Regions from separate parts of the Vibrio coralinecrosis genome, predicted to be linked through region 2. Evidence: predicted binding sites of a transcription regulator. Region 2 holds the regulator's gene; the other holds the start of a gene.
The links. Region 2 encodes MetJ, which represses methionine synthesis genes. Its sites were predicted from a motif close to TTAGACNTNTANANGTCTAA; they were not measured.
Positions count from the first base shown of each region.

Region 1: a site for MetJ is predicted at 4,879-4,898, ahead of metN (methionine ABC transporter ATP-binding protein MetN). Genes of this name have one in related genera too.

Region 1 covers NZ_CP024627.1:2,459,199-2,466,436, forward strand. The annotation lists gene treC (alpha,alpha-phosphotrehalase) at 1-1,132, opposite strand, end outside; gene treB (PTS trehalose transporter subunit IIBC) at 1,218-2,642, opposite strand; gene treR (trehalose operon repressor TreR) at 2,836-3,783, opposite strand; gene CTT30_RS11645 (MliC family protein) at 3,832-4,170, opposite strand; gene gmhB (D-glycero-beta-D-manno-heptose 1,7-bisphosphate 7-phosphatase) at 4,229-4,780, opposite strand; gene metN (methionine ABC transporter ATP-binding protein MetN) at 5,005-6,039, shown strand; gene CTT30_RS11660 (methionine ABC transporter permease) at 6,029-6,706, shown strand; gene metQ (MetQ/NlpA family lipoprotein) at 6,739-7,238, shown strand, end outside.
Region 2 covers NZ_CP024627.1:207,562-214,799, reverse strand. The annotation lists gene priA (primosomal protein N') at 1-1,493, opposite strand, end outside; gene rpmE (50S ribosomal protein L31) at 1,784-2,002, shown strand; gene CTT30_RS00990 (malic enzyme-like NAD(P)-binding protein) at 2,253-3,530, shown strand; gene metJ (met regulon transcriptional regulator MetJ) at 3,617-3,937, opposite strand; gene CTT30_RS00980 (O-succinylhomoserine (thiol)-lyase) at 4,159-5,328, shown strand; gene metL (bifunctional aspartate kinase/homoserine dehydrogenase II) at 5,325-7,238, shown strand, end outside.

The DNA of each region.
Region 1 (7,238 bases), 1.1 Mb from region 2:
TATAGCCGGGGTTGGTCATCCCAATCTCTTCCCCTTGATAAATGTATGGTGTTCCTTGCATCATATGGACAGAGGCTCCCAACATCTTGGCAGACTCCACTCGATAGTTTTTATCATCACCTAAGCGGCTAACGACACGTGGTTGATCATGATTACACCAGAACAATGCTCCCCAACCTTTACCGTTCAATCCTGTTTGCCAGTGGTTAAAGATTTTCTTTAGCTGTAAAAAATCAAAGGGTGCTTTAGTCCACTTCTCACCATTTGGATAATCCACTTTGAGGTGATGGAAATTAAACACCATCGACAATTCTCTGTTATCCAGAGAGGAATACTGCTGGCAGTGTTCCAATGTGGTAGACGACATTTCGCCAACCGTAACGCTGCCATATTTTTGGAACACAGCTTCGCTAATTTCCTGCAAGTATTCATGTACACGAGGGCCATCTGTGTAAAAGCGACGACCATCACCGATATCATCATTCGGGAAGTCTTGCTGCTTAGAAATCAGGTTGATTACATCAAGGCGGAAACCATCCACGCCTTTCTCTGCCCAGAAGCTGATGACCTTTTTCACTTCCTCACGAACTGTCGGGTTCTCCCAATTGAGATCCGCCTGCTCTTTGGCAAAGAGGTGCAGAAAATACTGGCCTGTTTGCTCATCCATTTCCCATGCACTGCCACCAAACTTGGACTGCCAGTTGTTTGGAACGTCACCTTCTACCGGATCTTTCCAAATGTAGTAATCACGATATGGGCTGCTCTTATCCCCCAGCGCAGATTGGAACCAAGCGTGCTCGGTAGAAGTGTGGTTAACGACAATGTCCATGATGATGCGAATACCACGCTGGTGCGCTTCACTAAGCAGACATTCAAAATCGTCCATGCTGCCAAATTGAGGGTTAATGGCGTAGTAGTCTGAGATATCGTAACCATTATCAATCATCGGAGACTGATAGACTGGTGTCAGCCAAATAGCATCAATGCCGAGCAGTTTTAAGTAATCAAGCTTAGAAATGATGCCCTTGATATCTCCAGTTCCCTTACTGCCACTATCACAGAAGCTCTTCGGGTAAATCTGATATATCGAAGCCGTTTTCCACCAGTTCGCATCATTTGTGATTGTTGTCATTGCTAAACTCACTTACCAAAGAATAAAAAATCGAAAAAATAGCAGAAGCGATCGCCGAATTGCGATCGCTCCTTTTTGTTTGCGCTTAAGCGCTTGCAGGCTCTAGCTCGCCCTTCATTTGTGCACGCTTGTAGAAGAACAGGGTCAACACTGCTGGAAGTGCAATCGCCACCAGCATTGCAATCGCGTAGATGCCCCAGAATTGTGGTTGGATAGACAGAATACCCGGCAGGCCGCCCACCCCGATACCATTAGCCATCACACCGGCACTACCACAGATCGCTGCTGCAATAGCACTACCGATCATCGCACTCAGCATTGGGAATTTGTATTTAAGGTTAATACCGTACATCGCTGGCTCGGTGACACCTAGATAAGCAGAGATAGCCGCAGGTACTGAGATGTCGCGTTCACCGTGTTTCTTACTGATGATGATAATACCGACAACCGCTGATGCCTGAGCAATGTTAGACAGTGCAATCAAAGGCCAAATTGGAGTACCACCTAGGTCTTGCATCAACTGTAGATCGACAGCGTTGGTTGTATGGTGAATACCGGTAATCACCAAAGGTGCATACAGGAAGCCAAACACCATTGAGCCAATCACAGCGAAATCACCCGTCATTGCTGCTTTCGCGGCAAATGCCACACCATCACCCAATACGCGACCGAACGGGCCAATCAGAGAGTGCGCCAATACAACAGAGACGATGATCGAAACGAAAGGAACAACAACCAGATATAGGTAAGAAGGAACAATGCGCTTAAGGTTAGTTTCGATGAACGCCAACGCGATACCCGCTAACATGGCTGGAATTACCTGGGCCTGATAGCCCACCTTCTCGATAGCAAATAAGCCAAAGTCCCACACTTCTGGCACTTGCTTACCAATCAGGTACGCATTCATCAGTTGAGGAGAGACTAAAGTGACACCAAGCGTAATGCCGAGGATCGGTGTACCACCGAGTTTCTTCACTGTTGACCAACACACACCAACAGGTAAGAAGAAGAAAATGGCTTCACCAATTAGCCATAGGAAGCTGTGAACCGTCGCCCAGAATTGGCTGATTTCCGTCAATGATTGACCATCAAACATCTTGATGTCGCCAATCACGTTGCGGAAGCCCAAGATCAAACCACCTGTAATGATGGCTGGCAACAGTGGTACAAAGATTTCAGCAAGATGGGAGATACCACGTTCCAAAATGTTCATATTCTGACGTGCAGCCTGTTTGGATTCATCTTTCGACGCTTCAGACTTACCCGACAGTTCAATCAGAACTTTATACACTTCATCAACTTCAGTACCGACAACAACTTGAAACTGACCTGCGTTGGTAAAACAGCCTTTCACTAGTGGCAAAGCTTCTAGCGCTTTACTATCGGCTTTATCGGTGTCATTTAACACAAAACGTAGACGTGTCAGACAGTGGCTTACACTGGCGATGTTATCGCGACCGCCAACCAGTTCTATCAGACGCTCAACCTCTTGTTTCGCAATCTTACTCATATCCTTGTCCACCCTAAATTGGTTTCTCGTTCAGATCAGAACTCTCTGATCAAAAGGTTAGTTATAATTAGCTTGGGAACATTCCCATTTGTGCTTATTATATTGTCAAATCTATCGAAATAGATAAATGGGAACAATCCCATTAATTGAATGAGATCACAGTATAATTTTAAACCATAAAGAAAAGAAAGGTTTAACTCAGGATTGGTTCCTGAGTGAGGTGCACTAGTTCAGACTCTCCATTAAGCTGAGAAATCAATAGCTTGGCAGCTCTTTCTCCAGCCTGAGCATAACCTGGGTCAATACTGAATACTCTCGGAAATAGAAAAGACAACAGCTCATTCCCACCGACACCAGTCACCATTACGTCTTCCCTATCCAACTCCTGAAGACGCTTAATTACACCAAGTGCCAAAGTATCACTGGCGCACACAATCGCCTGTGTGGTTTGATTCAACACTTTATCCACCAGTTGATAAGCACTTTCGTGATGAAGGTGACCTGTTTGGTAGTTAGGGGATAATCGCTGCTCTGAACACCAATCTAAGTATGCATTGAGACGAATCTGCCCAGTAGTCCGGTCTGAAGGGTCAACACCAATAAAAGCAATCTCACTCACCGATTGGCGCTGAAGGTGTTCCAATGCACAACGAATAACGCCTGTATTATCGTAGTTGATCGATGAGGTGGCGTCGGTATCCATGGCAATTACCAGTGAACGATGTTGCCAACTAGACAGACGTTCAATATCGAAATCGCTAAAGCCAAACACAATCACGCCATCAACATTACGTCTGCGCAGGACATCGAGATGCTCATTGGTCATCTTGCGGTCAAATTGGCTTTCCATGATCACCGCGTCATAGCCGTTACTGTAGAGAACTTGCAGCATACTGCTGACGGCTTTGTTTTCCGATGGTGAATCAAGACGCGAAATGATAACCCCAACCACTTTCTGACTGCCTCCACGCATCGCTTGCGCCGACTTAGAAGGCACATAGCCAGACTCTTCAATCACACGCTCAACTTTGGCACGAGTTTCCGGTTTGACTTTAGGGTCATTGGTTAACACACGGGAAACCGTAGACTTACCAACGCCAGACAATTTCGCAATATCAAGAATGGTCAGTTTTTTATTCATAATGCAGTGGTTTCAGTCAATTTAAGCTGGATTAATAGAGAGTTAGCGCTATTGGGTTTTACAGTTTTTGTAAACAACTCTGCCTAACTCTAACCGCGCATCATCACCTTTGGTGTGTAAAGTTACCGGATTAAGAATCGGCTTTGTTCCATTATCTAGGATGTATTTTGCACCAGAACCAGATGGGACCTGAGTGAGGCGGTAGTCATGTTTAGGCAAACGTAAAAGCGCCGCTTGCTCTTCAATCAGATAGGCGACCTCAAACTGCTTGTTTGATTCACACTGGTAGGTCACGAATTGATGCGTGTCATCTGCTTCGCGCTCAATCGCTAAATGGCTGCAACCAAATAGTGTCGTTCCAGCCAGAAACGCTAACAAGGCATTCATTTTCATCCATACTCTCCAATAGAAAAAGGCCGCCTCAAGCGACCTCTTTTCTCGGCTTTTACTTAGTTAAGTAGGCTGGCACATCTTTGATACTATCAAGCACAGCCGTTGCCAGCGCTTCACCTTTTTCAGTTACAGGCTTGCCAGTACGTACTAAAATACGCGTACCCACTTCAGCGGCTTCTGCGGCCATCATATCCTCAGCCTTGTCGCCGACCATAACAGAATTCGCCATATCGATTTTGAGAAAGTCACGAGCAGAAATGAACATGCCAGGCTTAGGTTTGCGGCAATTGCAATCTTCTTTGTACTTACCCTGACCATGTTCCGCATGGTGTGGACAATAGTAGAAGCCATCAAATTCAACACCATGATCAACAAAGTTCCAATCCATCCACTGCGTTAGTGAAAGGAAACGATCTTCACTGAATTTACCACGAGCAATCCCTGACTGGTTGGTCACCAATACAAGCATATAGCCCATATCTTTGAGCTTTTTCGTCGCTTCAAACACGCCATCAATAAATTCAAAGTCGTGCTCGTCATGAACATAGCCGTGGTCGACGTTGATTACGCCATCACGATCCAAAAAGACTGCTGGTTTCGCCAAAATTTGCTTCTCTGTCTACTATTTATTACCGGAATTATTGCACGCTTTATTTCTTTCATCACTATCTAATTACTAATCTGTTTGATTGAAATGAACGTTTAGACGTCTAGCCGTAAAAATATCTATTGACACAATTAATGCAAAACCATAGCATCCTCTACTAAATGAGAGGTAGTTCAAAATTATCTACTTTTTCCCAAAGCAGTCTGATAGCGGATTTCTCGATGATAGAAATTAATCAAGTAAACAAAGTATTTCTTCAAGGAAGCAAAGAAATACATGCTCTGAAGGACATCAACCTTCATATCCCTCAGGGGACGATATTCGGTGTAATTGGCTCATCCGGAGCAGGGAAAAGTACGCTAATTCGATGTGTCAATATGTTGGAAGCACCGACATCTGGCTCGATCATTGTTGACGGCATTGATCTTACCAAGCAGTCCAAATCTGAACTGAGTGAAACACGCCGTAACATCGGCATGATCTTCCAGCATTTTAACCTGCTATCGTCACGTACTGTATTCGATAATGTTGCTCTACCGCTAGAACTCGCAGGCAAAGATAAGACTCAAATCAATGAGAAAGTCACCGAGCTGCTCAAACTGGTAGGCCTTTCTGATAAACACGAAAGCTACCCTTCTAACCTGAGTGGTGGTCAAAAGCAGCGTGTGGCTATCGCACGTGCTCTAGCTTCCGATCCAAAAGTATTGCTGTGTGACGAGGCAACCAGCGCTTTGGATCCTGCGACAACACAATCGATTCTCGAACTGCTCAAAGAGATTAACCGTAAACTGAATATCACTATGCTGCTCATCACCCACGAAATGGACGTGGTAAAGAGTATCTGTCATGAAGTGGCAATTATTGGTGGCGGGGAGCTGGTTGAGAAAGGCACGGTAGGTGAAATCTTTGCTCACCCGAAAACAGAACTGGCACATGAGTTCATCCGTTCTACGCTTGATCTATCTATCCCTGATGATTATCAGGCACGCCTGCAAGAGACCCGCGTTGAAGGCAGTTACCCATTAGTTCGACTTGAGTTTACTGGTGCAACTGTAGACGCGCCACTCGTCAGTCAGATCGCGCGTAAATTTAATATTGATGTCAGCATTCTAAGCTCTGATCTTGATTACGCCGGTGGCGTTAAATTCGGCATGATGGTCGCAGAGCTATTTGGTAACGAGCAAGATGACAACGCGGCAATCGAATTCCTCCGTGAACACAATGTAAAAGTAGAGGTACTGGGTTATGTCCTTTAACACAATTTCTGAGTGGCTGAGCCTTAACAGTAACCTTTTAATCGGTGCGACTTGGGAAACCATCTACATGGTCGCAGTGGCAGGTATTGTTGGCTTTGCTGTTGGTATTCCACTGGGCGTTATTCTTCATACAACGAAGAAAGGTGGCCTACTTGAGAACACCAAGCTTAATAGCATTCTCGGCGCTGTCGTCAACGTTGGCCGCTCAGTGCCATTCCTAGTATTAATGGTTGCCATCATTCCAGTCACTAAAATTCTGGTCGGCACTTTTATTGGTACTACAGCAGCGATCGTACCCTTGACGATCGGCGCCATCCCGTTTGTTGCTCGCCTTATTGAAGGTGCCTTGTTGGAAGTACCAACAGGCTTGGTGGAAGCGGCTCAATCGATGGGCGCTACTCCGATGCAAATCATCAACAAGGTTCTGCTTCCTGAAGCAATGCCAACCATAGTCAACTCAGTCACCATCACGTTGGTCACTTTAGTCAGCTATTCAGCCATGGCCGGAACGGTTGGTGGTGGCGGCTTAGGTGATGTCGCCATTCGTTACGGCTTCCATCGCTATGATGTAGTTATCATGGCAGTAACCGTGGTAATGCTTATCGTTTTGGTACAAATCATTCAGTCTATCGGCGATGCCATCGTGCGCCGCGTCGATCACAGATAATCTATTTACAGAGTCAGAATAAGGAGAAAGTCATGAAATTTGGATTAAAAGGTCTACTCACCATCGCAGCAGCTGCATCAGCACTTGTCCTATCAGGTTGTGGTGAAAAGCAAGCAGATACCAGCAAAATTAAAGTTGGTGTTATGGCAGGTGCTGAAGCTCAGGTAGCAGAAGTCGCAGCTAAAGTTGCCAAAGAAAAATATGGTCTGGATGTAGAGCTAGTCACTTTCACAGATTACGTAACGCCAAACGCAGCTCTGGATGATGGCTCTATCGACATCAACGCGTTCCAGCACAAACCATACCTAGATCAGCAAGTGACAGACCGTGGTTACAAGCTAACGATTGCGGGTAATACGTTTGTTTACCCTATCGCGGGTTACTCTAAGCAAGTGAAGTCAGTTGATGAAATTCAAGATGGTGCACGTATCGCTGTGCCAAACGATCCAACTAACTTAGGTCGTTCTCTACTGCTTCTTGAGCAACAAGGCCTGCTTAAACTACGTGACGGCGTTGGCCTACTGGCAACTGT
Region 2 (7,238 bases):
AGTTGCGCTTCAAGCTGCTCAGTACCAACGCCCACCGTTACTAAGTTGGATGAACCACACCCTTTACACTGATGAATAGTAGGCTGCTGAGAACCGCAATGGTGACAACGAATTTCATTGCTGTATTGATGGTAGGTGTAATACGCATCACAACGCTTACATTCGGCAATCCAACCGCAATCATGGCACATCAAGGCTGGCGAAAAACCGCGGCGATTGAGAAATAGCATCACTTGATTGCCCGCGCTGAGGTGTTGACGCATTTCAGCAATTAAAGACGCAGATAAGCCACTTTCCAGATACTGGCCTTTTACATCCAACACCTTATTTGTCGTCGGTACAGCATTGCCTGCGCGCGCTGTCAGTGTCAGATGGTGGTACTTGCCTGATAAGGCGTTATGCAGCGTTTCCAACGCAGGCGTTGCTGAGCCAAGAACAATCGGGATTTGTTCCTTATTGGCCCGCATTACGGCGACATCACGCGCATGATAGCGAAGGCTGTCTTGCTGTTTATAAGAAGCATCGTGTTCTTCATCAACAATGATGATGCCGAGATCTGAAAAAGGTGTCAGTAGTGCTGAGCGTGTACCAATTACGATGCCAGCCGCTTTATCACGAGCACTTAACCAAGCATTTAACCGCTCACTGTCATTGAGCCCCGAATGAATAACAGCAACTGGAACTTCAAACCTATGACGAAAGCGATTGATTGTTTGAGGCGTCAGACCAATTTCGGGGACCAACACCAATGCTTGCTGCCCTTTCTCTAGTACTGGCTTAATAAGATTTAGGTAAACTTCCGTTTTCCCTGACCCAGTGACACCTTCTAGTAGAAAGCAGCCAAATCCACTTAAGCTATTGACGGTTGCAATCGCCACAGCCTGTTCTTCATTAAGCTTTGGCTTATCAACATCCGCCTCCACCTGCTGGCTCCAATCGCGAATTTCTGGTTTTCGTTCAACTGACTCAATCCAACCTTTCTCATTTAATCCCTTAAGGACACTGGTACTGATCTCCTCATCAAGAAAATGCTGGTGTGGTACAGGACCAACTTCTAACCTATGCATCACTTTGGCTCGCTTCACAGTTAAACCAGAACCAAGCATTAACTGCTCACGACCAGAAGCGGTTAAACGCCATTCCACCAGCGAAGCAAAATCCGCTTTTTTTCCCTTACGTAACGCACTGGGCATAGCATTGAATAGCGTTTCGCCAAGCGGATAATGATAGAACTGGCTACACCACTGCAGCAACTCATAGAGGCTATCTGGCCAGACAGGCTGAGAGTCCAACACCTGTTTCAGCGGTTTGAGTTTATCAATGCTAAATTCTGATTGATTAACAAGCGCAGTCACCACCCCCACCAAAGTCTGGGGGCCAAAAGGCACAGACACACGTCCACCAATAACAGGGAATAGGTGAGCGGGGATCTGATAGTCAAATTGTTTGTCGAGCGGTACAGGCAAGGCTACTCGGGCAATCGTCGGTCGCATATAAGCTTAAATACAATCAAAGGTACCCAATTAGTCTAAGGGAAAAGCGCTAAACGGGGAAGCAACGACATCATGAACTTCAGTTCTGCGATGATTCAACCTCATAGGCGAAAAAAGTAGCAACTTTATTGGTAAATCGGTTGATCCCAGAGAACGTATTCATTACTATATCGCGCCTTAGTGATATGGCTTGCTTTTGAGCAGCGGTATCCAAAGTGACATTTTATTAACTACGTGTGGTGTCCGGCTTAGAATCGGATAGCGACACGGCCTATTACAGAGGTTCTCCCATGAAAGCTGGTATCCACCCAGAATACAAAGCAGTTAAAGCAACTTGTTCTTGCGGTAACTCTTTCGAGTTCAACTCAACTCTAACTAAAGAGTCAATCCACCTAGACGTATGTGACAAATGTCACCCATTCTACACTGGTAAGCAGCGTATCGTTGATACTGGCGGCCGTGTAGATCGCTTCAACAAGCGTTTCGGTGCTCTTTCTTCTAAGAAATAATTTCTTTTTAGATGAAGAGAAAAGGACGCTACGGCGTCCTTTTTTGTTATCTGCTTTTGCCCCAACCCATTCAGAATAATCTCTTCCACTGTTTGATATTCGCTAGCCATATCTCTACCCATCTGGTCTTATCTCCAGTGATTTAGCACATTTTATTGCTTTAGCTCGCATTCTGACCTAGGCAGCTTGACTTAGTTACTCTAGAATGGATTTCCCCTATCCTAATTATTATTAACGAGTACCTACACCTATGTCCGATGACAATCGCCAAGAACTATCCCCTGAAGAACAATTCCGTCAGCAAGCGCTGGATTACCATGCTTACCCAACAGCAGGTAAAATTTCGGTGGAGCTGACAACACCAGCCGAAACGGCAGGTGATCTGGCGTTAGCGTACAGCCCAGGCGTGGCTGAGCCTGTACGTGAAATTGCACAGAATGCAGATAATGTCTACAAGTACACCTCTAAAGGTAACATGGTGGCGGTTATCTCTAACGGAACAGCAATTCTTGGTCTTGGTAACTTAGGTCCACTGGCATCAAAGCCAGTCATGGAAGGTAAAGCTCTTTTGTTCAAACGCTTTGCAGGTTTGGACTCTATCGACATTGAAGTCAAACACCGCACAATCGAAGAATTTGTCGATACGGTTGCCAACATTGCCGATACGTTTGGCGGTATCAACCTTGAAGACATTAAAGCCCCAGATTGTTTTGAAATTGAAAAGCAATTAATCGAGCGCTGTGATGTGCCGGTTTTTCACGATGACCAACACGGTACAGCGATCGTAACCGCAGCCGGGATGCTTAACGCAATTGAACTGCAAGGCAAAAAGCTAGAAGACGCGACGATTGTCTGTCTTGGCGCAGGCGCTGCTGCAGTAGCTTGTATGGAGCTACTGATCAAATGTGGTGCGATGCGCGAGAAAATCTACATGCTTGACCGCAAAGGCGTTATCCACACTCGCCGTGATGATCTCAACGAATACAAGCAGCTATTTGCGAATAACACTGACAAGCGTACGCTGGAAGATGTTATTGAAGGCGCAGACCTGTTCTTAGGCGTATCTGGCCCGAACTTGCTCGCTCCTGAAGCTCTCAAACTGATGGCTGACAAACCTGTTGTCTTTGCGTGTTCAAACCCAGATCCGGAAATCAAGCCAGAGCTGGCACATGAAGTCCGTGATGATTTAATCATGGGTACAGGTCGCAGCGACTACCCGAACCAAGTAAACAACGTGTTGTGCTTCCCATTCATCTTCCGCGGTGCTCTCGATGTTCGTGCTAGCGAAATCAACGATGAAATGAAACTCGCTGCGGTGGACGCCATTCGTGAACTGGCGAAAGAAGAAGTTCCAGCGGAAGTACTGAAAGCCGCAGGTGTGGATAAGCTGGAATTTGGCCCTGACTACATTATTCCTAAGCCAATGGACTCCCGCCTATTACCGCGTGTTGCAAAAGCGGTTGCTCTAGCGGCAGTGGAATCAGGTGTAGCTCGTATTGAGATGCCAGAGAATTACATGGAAGCGTAAGCGTTTCTCTCTGAAACAAAAAACCGCTGAATATTCAGCGGTTTTTTTGTATTTAGCGAAATAAAAATAAGGTGTGCAGCTGGTGATTACTCTTCATCATACGCTTCGAATTCAATCCCCATCTCAGTCATGAGTTTTTTCACTTCCGCGGGAATATCATCTGGGCGATCTTTACGTAAATCTTCATCAGTAGGTAGTGGCTGGCCTGTATAAGCATGCAAAAACGCTTCACAAAGCAGTTCACTGTTGGTCGCATGGCGCAGGTTATTAATCTGACGACGGGTTCGCTCATCAGTTAAAACCTTCAATACTTTCAATGGAATAGAAACCGTAATCTTCTTTACTTGTTCACTTTTCTTTCCATGTTCAGCATACGGACTAATGTATTCGCCGTTCCAATCTGCCATTGCGCACCTTTATGATTCATTATGTATAAAATTAGAAAGCGTAATTTTAGCGGGATTTATGGCCACAAGCAAAGACATATAGACGTCTAGAAGTGTTGACGTCTTTAAAAATGAGAAGTAAAGTGAAGAGACATACGATTGGAATAACATATATCTAACATCCGGCAAACAGGTATAGTGTAATCTCCAGCCAAGTCACTACAGTTCGAAAGGAAACACTTATGAGCGCCCGTAAACCAGCCACAATCGCGGTACGTACTGGTATCGAGTCAGACACTCAGCATCACGCCGTTGTGCCACCTATTTACCTCTCGACTAACTACGGTTTTCCCGCCTTTGGCGAAGTGCCAAAATATGACTACACTCGCTCGGGTAACCCAAACCGTGGCTTGTTAGAAAAAGCTCTGTATGAGCTGGAGTCTGGTAAAGGTGCGGTAGTAACCAACTGTGGAACCTCTGCATTGAACTTATGGGTCTCTGCATTTCTTGGCCCAGATGATCTGATCGTCGCACCACACGATTGCTACGGCGGTACGTACCGTTTGTTTAATACCCGCGCTCAAAAAGGTGATTTCAAGGTCCAGTTTGTCGATCAGTCCGATCAAAAAGCCTTGGACGAGGCTATTGCAAAAAAACCTAAACTGATTCTGTTAGAAACACCGTCTAACCCTTTGGTCCGCGTAGTCGACATTGCCGCGGTATGTGAAAAAGCCCGTCAGGTTGGTGCACTGGTCGGCGTCGACAATACCTTTTTGACACCTGTGTTCCAAAAGCCTCTCGAACTCGGCGCTGACTTCGTCATTCACTCGACAACCAAGTACATTAATGGTCATTCTGATGTCATCGGTGGCGTGGTGATCACTAAAACTGAGCAGCATGCTGAAGATCTTGCTTGGTGGGGCAACTGTATCGGCGCAACAGGCACACCATTCGATAGCTACATGACATTACGCGGTATTCGCACCTTGGGCGCACGCATGAAAGTACATGAAGAAAGCTCAGCGCACATTCTCAATTACCTACAGTCTCAGTCTCTGGTAGGTAATATCTATCACCCTAGCTTGCCGGATCACCCTGGTCATGAGATTGCGAAAAAGCAGCAGTCTGGATTTGGCTCCATGCTTAGCTTTGAGTTTGCAGGCAGCTTTGAGCAGCTCAAACACTTTGTTGGTCAGCTAGAACTCTTCTCACTCGCTGAATCACTTGGCGGCGTAGAAAGCCTGATTTGCCACCCAGCGTCGATGACACACCGAGCAATGGGAGAAGCGGCACTAGCTGAAGCTGGTGTGTCCCAACAATTACTACGCCTTTCAGTTGGTCTAGAAGACGCTGACGACCTGATTGCAGACCTTGAGCAGGCATTTCATAAAACCAAGGAGGCGTTGTCATGAGTCAGCAACGTCAATTGCATAAATTTGGCGGCAGTAGCCTTGCGGATCCAGAATGTTACCGCCGCGTCGTCAACATACTCAAAGAGTATTCAGACAAAGAAGATTTGATTGTTGTCTCTGCTGCGGGTAAAACCACCAACCGTTTGATCGAATTTCTCGACGCATTAAGCAAAGATGGCCGCCTCGCGCATGAGGCATTGCAAACGTTGCGTCAGTTTCAAACCCAGCTGGTTGAGGAACTACTCCAAGGAGAGACTCAACAACAGTTGATCGCAACACTCAACGATGAATTCAGTACACTGGGTGAGCTAACAGCTCCGTTAACTAGCGCCGAGCGCGCAGCCGTATTAGGTCACGGAGAAGTGTGGTCTTCACGACTACTGGCAGCATTACTGAATCAAAATGACCTACAGGCTGTCGCTCAGGACGCAAGAGCCTTCCTACGTGCCGAAGCAGGCACACAACCTGAAGTTGACCGAGGCACCTCCTATCCGCTGATCAAGGAAGTGCTCGCTCAACACGCCCATCACCGCGTTGTGATCACAGGTTTTATGGCACAGGATGAGCAAAGCCATACCGTTCTGCTTGGTCGTAATGGTTCAGATTACTCCGCCACTGTCATTGGTGCACTAGCCGAAGTAAAACGCGTGACCATCTGGAGTGATGTTGCCGGTGTCTACAGCGCAGACCCTCGTTTAGTTTCGGATGCTTGCCTGTTGCCATTACTTCGCCTTGACGAAGCCAGTGAATTAGCCCGGCTTGCAGCGCCCGTTTTACACAGTCGTACTTTACAGCCTGTTGCACAAAGTGCGATGGATTTGCACCTACGTTGTAGCTATGACCCCGAAGCTGGATCAACTCGAATCGAACGTGTTCTTGCATCAGGCCGCGGTGCTAAAATTATCTCCTCGTTAAAAGAAGTACTGCTTATTCAACTCAACTTTGCCTCTGGGCATGACTTCAAACGCCTTGAACAGGAAACCTTGGCAAGTTTGAAACGAGCACAGCTAGAACCCTTAACCTACGAGGTTCAGGAAGATCAGCAAACCCTACGCCTCGCCTACACTGCCGAGATTGCAGGTGGTGCGCTCGAATATCTGCAAGATGCGGCGATAGAAGCAGAAATTAAGCTCAAAGAAGGCTACTCCCTGATTGCGGCTGTCGGCGCAGGCGTGACGAAAAATGCGAGCCATTGCTATGGTTTTTATCAGAAGCTCAAAGCTGCACCTATCGAGTTCATATCAGAATCCCAATCTGGTTTGAGCTTAGTCGCTGTACTGCGCAGTACGGATACTTCTGTTCTGGTTAAGTCAATCCATAGCCAGTTATTTCAAGCTCAAAAACGTGTCGGCATTGCTCTATGTGGTAAAGGCAACATTGGATCGAGCTGGCTCGAACTGTTCGCCGAACAAAAAGCTGAACTGGAAAAGCGTCGCGGCATGAACTTTGAACTGGTTGCCGTTGTTGGCAGCCAAAATTATTGGTTCAATCCTGAAGGGATTGATGCCAGTACCGTCAGCGATCACTATGAAGAAGAGGCCGTTGAATACCAAGGTAATGAGTGGGTAAGAAAGCTCGGCGCCATCCAAGGTTACGATGACGTAGTCGTACTTGATGTGACGGCAAGCCCACAGCTGGCAGAACGTTACCTAGAGATTGCAGAACAAGGCATGCACCTTATCTCGGCGAATAAGGTCGCCGGCTCTGCGTCCAGCAGTTATTATCATCAAGTGCAAGATGCCTTTGCCAAGATAAACCGCTACTGGCTGTACAATGCAACAGTCGGGGCAGGTTTACCCATTAATCATACCGTCAAAGATCTACGTGAGAGTGGTGATGATATTCATGCCCTATCCGGAATTTTTTCCGGCACGTTATCTTGGTTATTCCAACAATATGATGGCAGTGTC